4 regions of the Peribacillus sp. NPDC060253 genome follow, and region 4 is predicted to be linked to each of the others. Evidence: riboswitches for the same ligand, from Rfam matches in the RefSeq annotation. Region 4 holds a riboswitch; each other region holds the start of a gene.
What was found. Region 4 has a riboswitch for S-adenosylmethionine ahead of ACFWE9_RS09440 (5-methyltetrahydropteroyltriglutamate--homocysteine S-methyltransferase). Riboswitches for the same ligand answer to the same signal wherever they lie in the genome.
Positions count from the first base shown of each region.

Region 1: linked by a shared signal. The riboswitch ahead of mtnK (S-methyl-5-thioribose kinase) and the one ahead of ACFWE9_RS09440 (5-methyltetrahydropteroyltriglutamate--homocysteine S-methyltransferase) in region 4 are both predicted to bind S-adenosylmethionine.
Region 2: linked by a shared signal. The riboswitch ahead of ACFWE9_RS17530 (methionine ABC transporter ATP-binding protein) and the one ahead of ACFWE9_RS09440 (5-methyltetrahydropteroyltriglutamate--homocysteine S-methyltransferase) in region 4 are both predicted to bind S-adenosylmethionine.
Region 3: linked by a shared signal. The riboswitch ahead of ACFWE9_RS10195 (sugar ABC transporter substrate-binding protein) and the one ahead of ACFWE9_RS09440 (5-methyltetrahydropteroyltriglutamate--homocysteine S-methyltransferase) in region 4 are both predicted to bind S-adenosylmethionine.

Region 1 is NZ_JBHXAS010000019.1:22,512-24,713, forward strand. It holds gene ACFWE9_RS07505 (pyridoxal phosphate-dependent aminotransferase) at 1-271, opposite strand, end outside; partial or broken gene ACFWE9_RS07510 (nitrilase-related carbon-nitrogen hydrolase) at 371-796, shown strand; SAM riboswitch class I at 868-1,022, shown strand; gene mtnK (S-methyl-5-thioribose kinase) at 1,097-2,202, shown strand, end outside.
Region 2 is NZ_JBHXAS010000070.1:19,508-21,709, forward strand. It holds gene ACFWE9_RS17525 (MBL fold metallo-hydrolase) at 1-697, opposite strand, end outside; SAM riboswitch class I at 950-1,056, shown strand; gene ACFWE9_RS17530 (methionine ABC transporter ATP-binding protein) at 1,125-2,141, shown strand; gene ACFWE9_RS17535 (methionine ABC transporter permease) at 2,128-2,202, shown strand, end outside.
Region 3 is NZ_JBHXAS010000029.1:7,154-9,355, forward strand. It holds gene ACFWE9_RS10190 (GTPase domain-containing protein) at 1-608, shown strand, start outside; SAM riboswitch class I at 706-811, shown strand; gene ACFWE9_RS10195 (sugar ABC transporter substrate-binding protein) at 927-2,039, shown strand; gene ACFWE9_RS10200 (sugar ABC transporter ATP-binding protein) at 2,095-2,202, shown strand, end outside.
Region 4 is NZ_JBHXAS010000026.1:19,476-21,677, forward strand. It holds gene ACFWE9_RS09435 (hypothetical protein) at 150-587, opposite strand; SAM riboswitch class I at 776-877, shown strand; gene ACFWE9_RS09440 (5-methyltetrahydropteroyltriglutamate--homocysteine S-methyltransferase) at 961-2,064, shown strand.

The DNA of each region.
Region 1 (2,202 bases), on a different contig from region 4:
TGACCCCATATTCACGTTCATAAAAGACAGCGGCAGCATCTTTTAAATATTGATGCCCACGGAACGGTGAATATTTATGATTAATCGGTTTTTCAGCGGCTGCCTGTAGACTTTTCACAATATGCTCAGGTGTCGGCTGATCAGGATTTCCCTGACCTAAATTAATGACATCATGTCCTTGTGCTGTAATCGCATTGACTTTTGCGACTAGAGAGGCAAAAAACTGCTTGGGCAGTTCCTGAAGCAGTCTTGATTTTTCAAATTGCAACATTTTTACACCTTCTCTGAAATTTCTTGAAATTCTAGTCACAAATGATATATGTTTATCATCGTCTTGTAAAGCATTTTTTACATGTGGTGGTTTTATACAATGAAACGGAAAATAGCCTGCCTCCAAATCGATATTGCCTTTGAGCAACCAGATATCAACTTTTAGGTTGCAGAACAACGGATCGAAAAAGCTGCACGATCAGAAGCCGATATCTTTATTTTACCAGAGCTTTGGACAACCGGATACGACTTGACCAGGTTAAATGAGATTGCCGATCACTGGAGACCCCTATTGATTAGCCGTGCCGTCGAAAACCACGTATATGTTGTAGCCGTGAATCGTTCAGGTACGGATGTCAAAAATATATTTGCCAGACATTCCTTGATTAAAGATCCATGGGGAGCTATCGTAAGTGAAGCCGGAGATGAAAACGAACTGTTGCCAGGCACGCTGGACTACAAGAAAGTTTCGAAAGCTCGCAACAAAATACCTGTTTTTGAAGATCGCCGTCCGGATTATTATTAATTTCCCCATTGACAAACTATTTAAAAAGTTGTTATTATTTTCCCGAAGATTAAAATTTCAGAAAACATATACTCTTATCAAGAGCAGGCTGAGGGATAAAGGCCCTATGAAGCCCAGCAACCGACTGTAATACCATTGTGAAATGGGGCGGATTCACCGCCGGATTTTGAAATCCGCAGAGCACGGTGCTAATTCCACCAGAAAACTTTTTTCTGGGAGATAAGAGGTCCGAAGCTAAAACTTCTGCCTCTTTCTTAATGAAAGAGGCTTTTTTATTCTTAAAATGTGGAGGGGAAAAGAATGACTCAAAACCATTCAAATTTTAAAATATTAACAAATGAAACAGCTATAACCCTTGCAAAAAAACTAGGGTTGGTCAATTCAGATGCCAGTTTAAACTGTAAAGAAATCGGCGATGGCAACTTAAATTACGTTTTTCATATTACTGACACAGCCACAAATAAAGGGATAATAATCAAACAAGCGGTCCCTTATGCCAAGGTACTTGGCGAAAGCTGGCCGCTGACTTTGAAAAGGGCTGCCATTGAAGCAAATGCACTTATTCATTTCAAAAGCTATTGCCCCGAATTCGTACCGCAAGTATATTATTCGGATGAACAGCTTGCCATCACAGTCATGGAAGATTTATCACACTTAAAAATCGTAAGGACGGGATTGATTGATGGTGATCCCTATCCATTGCTTTCACAACATATTGGTGAGTATGTTGCAAAGACGACATTCTTCACTTCCGATTATCATTTAGAACCACCTGCGAAAAAAGAAGTGGCCCGTCACTTCACGAATCCAGAGCTCTGCAAAATCACCGAGGTCTTTATTTTCACGGATCCATTTTTCGAGGAGCTCCCAGGAGATTTCGAGGTGGAATTGACTGATGCCGCCAAAAAGATTTGGAATGATCAAGAAGTGATACTCGAAGTCGCTAAGCTGAAACAAAGCTTTGAAACCGAGCAGGAAGCCTTGCTTCATGGAGATTTACATACTGGAAGTATATTTGCAAGTAAAACTGAAACAAAGGTTATAGATCCAGAATTCGCTTTTTATGGCCCCGTCGGTTTTGACCTAGGCCAATACACCGCCAACCTTCTCTTTCAGGCAGTCACACGCAATGCAGCTGGGAAAGAAGAGATTTTCACATACCTCCATGAATTTTGGAATGCCTTTGAAGAAACATATACTGAACTTTGGAACACCCAAAATAAAAGTCCCTTCCGCCATGTGAATGGTTATTTGACCTATTTACTGACTAAATTCAAAAGAGACGCATTCGGTTTTGCCGGCTGCGAACTGATTCGGAGAACAATCGGCCTTTCTCATGTTGCAGATTTAAATGTCATTGAAGATAAAGAAACAAGGATCGCAGCCAAAACGATAACATTGGAGAT
Region 2 (2,202 bases), on a different contig from region 4:
GTATTTCATGAACGGTCAGTCCTTGATCATGTAAACGCAAAATTTCACCACGTAGGTCTTCCAAATAATCAAGTTTTTTTCGAAACATTTCCTTTCCATCGGGAACATGCCCCGCATGACAGCAAAAAACATCCTTAAAGTCATATTGGAGTAATCTTTTTATGGAATCGATGATGACCGGGACTGACTCTTCCCTTAGGACAAGCTTTGTTTTTGGTGTTACGAAAAGATCTCCTGAAAAGAGCATGCCATTACTGTGATTCAAAAACACCATATGGTCTTTCGCATGACCAGGAGTAAAAATCGGCTCCCACGTTTGGGTACGGGAATGAATGGTCTTCCCTAGCGGCTCAGCTTTAAAGGCATCTCTCTTCCCCCAAAATTTTTTGCGATATTCAGGATATTCAGCATCCCTCGCACAAACATCGACCGACATCGGATGAATGAATATCGGGACCTGCTTATGTTCCTTTATCCAGGCTGCTCCCCCCGTATGGTCCTCATGATAATGTGTAAGGGCCACTAAATCGAAATCGGCAGTCTCATAGAATGGAATAAGTTCCTCCAACAAAATCTGTGCGCCCGTATCAATCAATAGACCATCCGTTACAAAGACATAGACACTCATCCCCGATTTGACCCCACTTGGAGTCCCGTGCACACAAACCACATCATTTACCGTCTTGATCTCTATCATGCATTGCCTCCCCATCATTGTAAAAAATAGTTTATCTTTTTCACATTATTACAATAAATGTATTATCTCTTTACACTTTTGACAAGGAAATAATGGAATTATCCACCTGGAAGTAAAGACATGAAAATGGCATCGTAACCATTTAGACAGGCAAAAAAATTATTCTAAAATTACAGAATCGATTGACAATGGAACAATTAACAAATAATATAGATTATATTAAAAAACTTGAAATATTCCAAAATAATAATTTACTTATCAAGAGTGACGGAGGGATCAGGCCCTGTGATGTCCGGCAACCGCCCCAATTGGGAACGGTGCCACTTCCTGCAGAATGATTGCATTCTGAAAGATAAGACGAGATATAATTTCGCTGCCTCTTTCTGAATGATGGAGACAGTTTTTTTATGTTTAAGGGGGAAGGTTCATGATTGAAATCCGTTCGGTCCGAAAGGAATACATCTCGAAAAAAAACCGAGTTATCGGAGTGGATAACGTATCTTTGACCATTCAAAAAGGGGAAGTGTACGGAATTGTCGGCTACAGTGGAGCCGGAAAAAGCTCATTACTCCGCTGCTTGAATTTGCTTGAACGTCCGACAGGAGGAAATATCATCATTGACGGGATTGACTTAACAACTTTATCAAGCAAAGAGCTCCGTAAACAACGTCAAAAAATCGGAATGATATTTCAACACTTTTCTTTGGTCAGTTCCAAAACCGTTTTTGAAAATGTTGCTTTCGCCTTGAAGGCCGCGCACCAATCGAAGGCTGCCATCAGGTCACGTGTATTGGAACTATTGGAGATCGTAGGGCTCAGTGATAAAAAAGATGCCTATCCGGCCCAGCTTAGCGGTGGCCAGAAGCAACGGGTAGGCATCGCACGCGCCTTAGCAAATGACCCTACTGTACTATTATGTGATGAAGCGACTTCAGCCCTAGATCCTACAACGACTAAAGCGATTTTACAGTTATTAAAAAAGATAAGTCGGGAGCTTGGGATCACCATCGTGCTGATTACACATGAAATGGAAGTGGTCAAAGAACTATGTCACCGAGTAGCCGTCATGCAGGATGGCCGAGTAATAGAAGAGGGTTCCGTTTATGAGATCTTTTCACAGCCTAAAAAGGAGTTAACGAAGCAATTCATTAGCAGTGTACTGGATTTCGAACTTCCCACACATTTGGTTGAAGAGAGTAAAGGGACGATCATCAAAATTCAATTCGAAGGGCAAACAGCCGGTGAATCGATTCTTTCGGATACTCTCCAATCCCATTCAGTAAAGGGTAATATCTTGCACGGTAAAATTGAGTATATTCAGGATATCCCATTTGGGATCTTGATCATTGAATTAATTGGTGAAGCCGAACAAATTCATTCGGCATTGGAATATATAAAGAGTCGTTCCAGCTCTGTGGAGGTGTTAAAACATGTCACTGATTGAATCCATCGTCAATATTTTACCGGATCTTAATAAAGCCTTTATTGAAACGATTTATATGGTC
Region 3 (2,202 bases), on a different contig from region 4:
TTCAAGATTGGATTGCCAGTTCCCAAATGGAATTCACACAAAGCCAACAATTTATGGATGAGATGAGTGCTGGTTTCAATGAATTATACAAAGAAGAACGAATTACGCTTGCAGGTGACTTCAGAGTATTGGATGATTGGCGTCGTGATGCCGATCGGATGACAAGCAGTATCCGCATCGATGACGTTAATATCCTTATGCGCAGGACTCCATCACAATTGCTGCTTAAAGGAGCAGGAAAGCTGTTTGGGGCGATACCGCAAAATAAAGCCAATATGTACAATCGTTATAAGAAATACCTGGAAAGTGAAGATTACCTGGATGTTGCTGAGATGATCACGGAACGTTTCCTTACCCAATTCGGGTTGTTTGAAAAATCCCTGGATCGTGACATTTCACTTTTCTATCGCAGTTCATTTGCCTTACTTCAAAAAACAATTGAACAAACGCAGACTGAAATTAAAGACTACCAGGCAGCATTGGAGCATATGAAAGAAAATCCGGAAGTTTACCGTGACCCGATCACTTTGTATGAAGTGAAGTTACGTCAGTTGGAGAGACTTGAAAAAATTGAGAAAAAACGTCTAGCCCAACTGCAAAGAAAATAAAAAATAAATAGAAACATTTCAAATATTCAAAAATCTATTGACTTTATGACTATATCCCGATAAAGTGATAATTACAAAAAACGTATCACAATATATTCTCTTATCAAGAGTGGCGGAGGGACTGGCCCTAAGATGCCCAGCAACCGTTCCATTAGGAATTGGTGCTAAATCCTGCAAAACAGAAATGTTTTGACAGATAAGAGAGGGACAAGTCTGCAAATCAGCTGATTAAACCTCTCTATACTAGAGAGGTTTTTATTTTAGGATTTTCACCAACTAGATTGATGAGAATAATAAGATATTTTAGGGGGAAACAAGATGAGAAGGTCTATAAAAGGGGTATTCGTTTCAGCCATCGCTTCGGCTTTGCTATTAACGGGGTGCTCAACAGGGCAGAGTTCTACAGAAGCGAAGAAAGAAGAAAAGGTATCATTTGAAAATGTACCGGAAAGATTTGCTGAAGGGGAAGGAGCCAAAATCAAAGTGATCCGTAAAATTGGCGGAGATGATCATACGGCTCAATACTTAGCTGGAGCGAAGGAAGAAGGAGAAGATTTAGGATTTCAAGTGGATACATATACAGCCAATGGAGATACGGCTAAATTCCATGATGCCATCGCCCAGGCTTTGGAGGAAGATTATGACGGCTATATCATCTCCCATGGGGATGATGCAGCGACAGTGAATGACGTTCAAAAGTTGGTTGATGCAGGTAAAAGCGTTGTCACCTTCGATTCTATTAGTGATCTATCCAAAATAGACGGTGTGACATTAACATCACAGGATGATGAAGCACTGGCAACACTCGCTTTTGATAAATTGATAGAAGAACAGAAAGGTAAAGCTTCAATTGCCTATCTTTGGGTGGATGGTTTCCCTCCAATGGTAAGACGAAACGCAGTCTATCAGGAAAAATTAAAAGAAAATCCTGGGATTAAAGAAGTCGAAAGATTCGGAGTGGCATCAGCTGATACTTCCGTTCAGACACAGAATGCAGTAGCTGCAATGCTGAATAAATACCCTAAAGGAAAATTGGATGCAATATTTGCAACATGGGATGCCTTCGCTATCGGAGCGGCTCGGGCTATTAAAGAAGCAGGCCGGGATGAAGTGAAGATATATGGAATTGATGTATCAAATGCAGATCTTCAGGAAATCCAATCAGCTGATAGCTCATGGGACTACACGGCAGCAGTCGATCCCAAATTGATCGGTGCAGTGAATATGAGGTTATTGGCAAAAAAATTAGCGGGAGAAGAAACGCCGCAAACATATGACTTAAAGGCTTCACTAATTTCACAAAAGCAAATCCAAGCTTCAAAAGAAGCGGTAAACATGTCCAATCTATCTGGTATTGTCGATGGCTGGGGTGTATCAGAGGAATTTGAAGAGGATTGGATGAAAGTTTTGAAAGACCATTATAAAAAGTAAAAAGAGGCACTCTCTTTCAGTAGAAGGGAGTGTCTGTTCAATAGGGGGGATGGACATGGGCACACAACTAGAAATGAAGAAGATCTCGATTGAGTTTCCGGGGGTAAAGGCGCTAAGTGAAGTTGATTTTTCTGTACAATCAGGGACAGCACATGCATTGGTC
Region 4 (2,202 bases):
TTTTTTAGTATATTTTAAAGTGCTTGATTTATCAAACACATTTTTTATTAATGAAGAATCAATTGTCACCATATCCTTACACTAACATACCTGGACCCCAAATACAGTAAGGGTAAGAATGTATGGAAAATCCCCCTTAAGATGATTCATCATAAAGAGATTTTCATTTTCATTGCACCTTCGACAAGCTCATACGATTTAATGGTGCCCACGGGGATTTTTCTCACGATGTTCCAAGCATCCACATTCATTTTGATCATTCTATTTTCAAATTCAAAAAATGGCGGTCTGTTAAATATCTTATGATTAATGAAATTTCTATCAATAGGTTTCATTTCCACTAATTCAAATGAAATCGTTCTTTTATCAACGTGAACCGGTTTTATTGTTATCCGGAAAGATACATTTTTCTTAAACATCATTTTTTTCACTTCCGTCGTTCCCCAAAGCACTATATGCTTTGGCGTGATCTCGACTTTAATATTCTGCTCATTAGATTTCATGTTTATAATTCTCTCTAGCATGGATGCACTTACCGTTATCGGTATACCATTCCCGAAAACATTAAAGTGATCGAATGTATTCATCCTGACTTCCCCCTCCGACTTTCAATATCCCCTCTCGCATGTGTGGGTTATAGCATATGCCAGGTTCACCAATGAGGTTAATCATCATGCAAGGCTACTATGAGTAATCGCTATATTCTAAATTTTCCGCCTCCACCCTTGACCTTTACCAATACTCCCTGTATAGTCATAGTTAATTTAATAGACAACTCTTATCCAGAGAGGTGGAGGGACTGGCCCTTTGATACCTCAGCAACAGACTTTTCATGTACTGTGCTAATTCCAGAAGTGTAAAAACTTGAAGATAAGAAGAGTAAATAGCTTTGTTGCCAACACCTCTTCTTATTTTTAAGAAGAGGTGTTTTATTTTATAAAAGGGAAGAAGGAATGCAACATGTCAATCACATTAACGAAAGCACCATTTAGAGCGGACCATGTCGGAAGTTTATTAAGACCAGATCGTTTACATATAGCTAGAAAGCAATTGAAGGAAGGTACCATTTCGGTGGAGCGACTTCGTGAAGTTGAAACGGAAGAAATCAAATTGATTGTCGATAAACAAATTGAAGTTGGATTAGAGGCCGTTACGGATGGGGAGTTCAGACGAACATGGTGGCACTTTGACTTCCTTGAACATTTAAATGGCATCGAGGGCTATGTTACTGAAAAAGGTCTTACATTCGATGGGGTTGAAACTGAGAGATATAACATTCGCAATACAGGAAAGGTTTCATTCAATCCTGAGCATCCCTTCATCCATGACTTTATTGAATTGAACAAAATAGTGGACGGACGTGCCGTTGCCAAACAAACCATTCCCAGTCCCAATCAATTGTTTGCTGTCGGTGTTCATAATGAAGACATCTATCCTGATATCGAGGACTATGCTAATGATGTCATTAAAGCGTATCAAGCTGCTTTGAAAGCCTTTTATGAAGCAGGTGTACGTTATCTTCAATTGGACGATGTATATATTGCCAGACTTTCAGCTCCAGATTTTCAGTTCAAAGATGGAAAATATTCAAGAGAACAATTAATCGATTTAGCACTGCGTGTTATTAATGGTGCATTGGAAGGAAAACCAGAGGATTTGGTCGTCACGACACACTTATGTCGTGGAAACTACCAGTCAACGTGGGCATTTGAAGGCAGTTATGCACGCATAGCCCCAACATTATTGGCCAAAGAAAAAGTAGATGGATTCTTCTTGGAATATGACGATAACCGCTCAGGGGATTTTAAACCATTGGAATACATTCCAAACGGAGGGGCCAGGATCGTTCTGGGAGTGGTCACTTCAAAAAATGGGGAAATTGAAGACAAGGAAGCTGTTAAGGTACGCATTAAAGAAGCCTCACAATTCGTTCCCCTCGAACAACTATGCTTAAGTCCGCAATGCGGATTCGCTTCCACCCATCATGGCAACAAGCTTACGGAAGAACAACAATGGGATAAGTTGAAATTCATCGTTGATGTAGCAAAAGAAGTTTGGGAATGATGACTCACCTTTAATAAAAGCTAGGCACCTTTCAATAAGGAAGCCTAGCTTTTTTTTAAAACAGTACAATAAAACGTTTCTCTGATCGGTATAGGCAGATTTGCTAAGCCCAAGGATTGTTGAAGAATTTACGGTGAC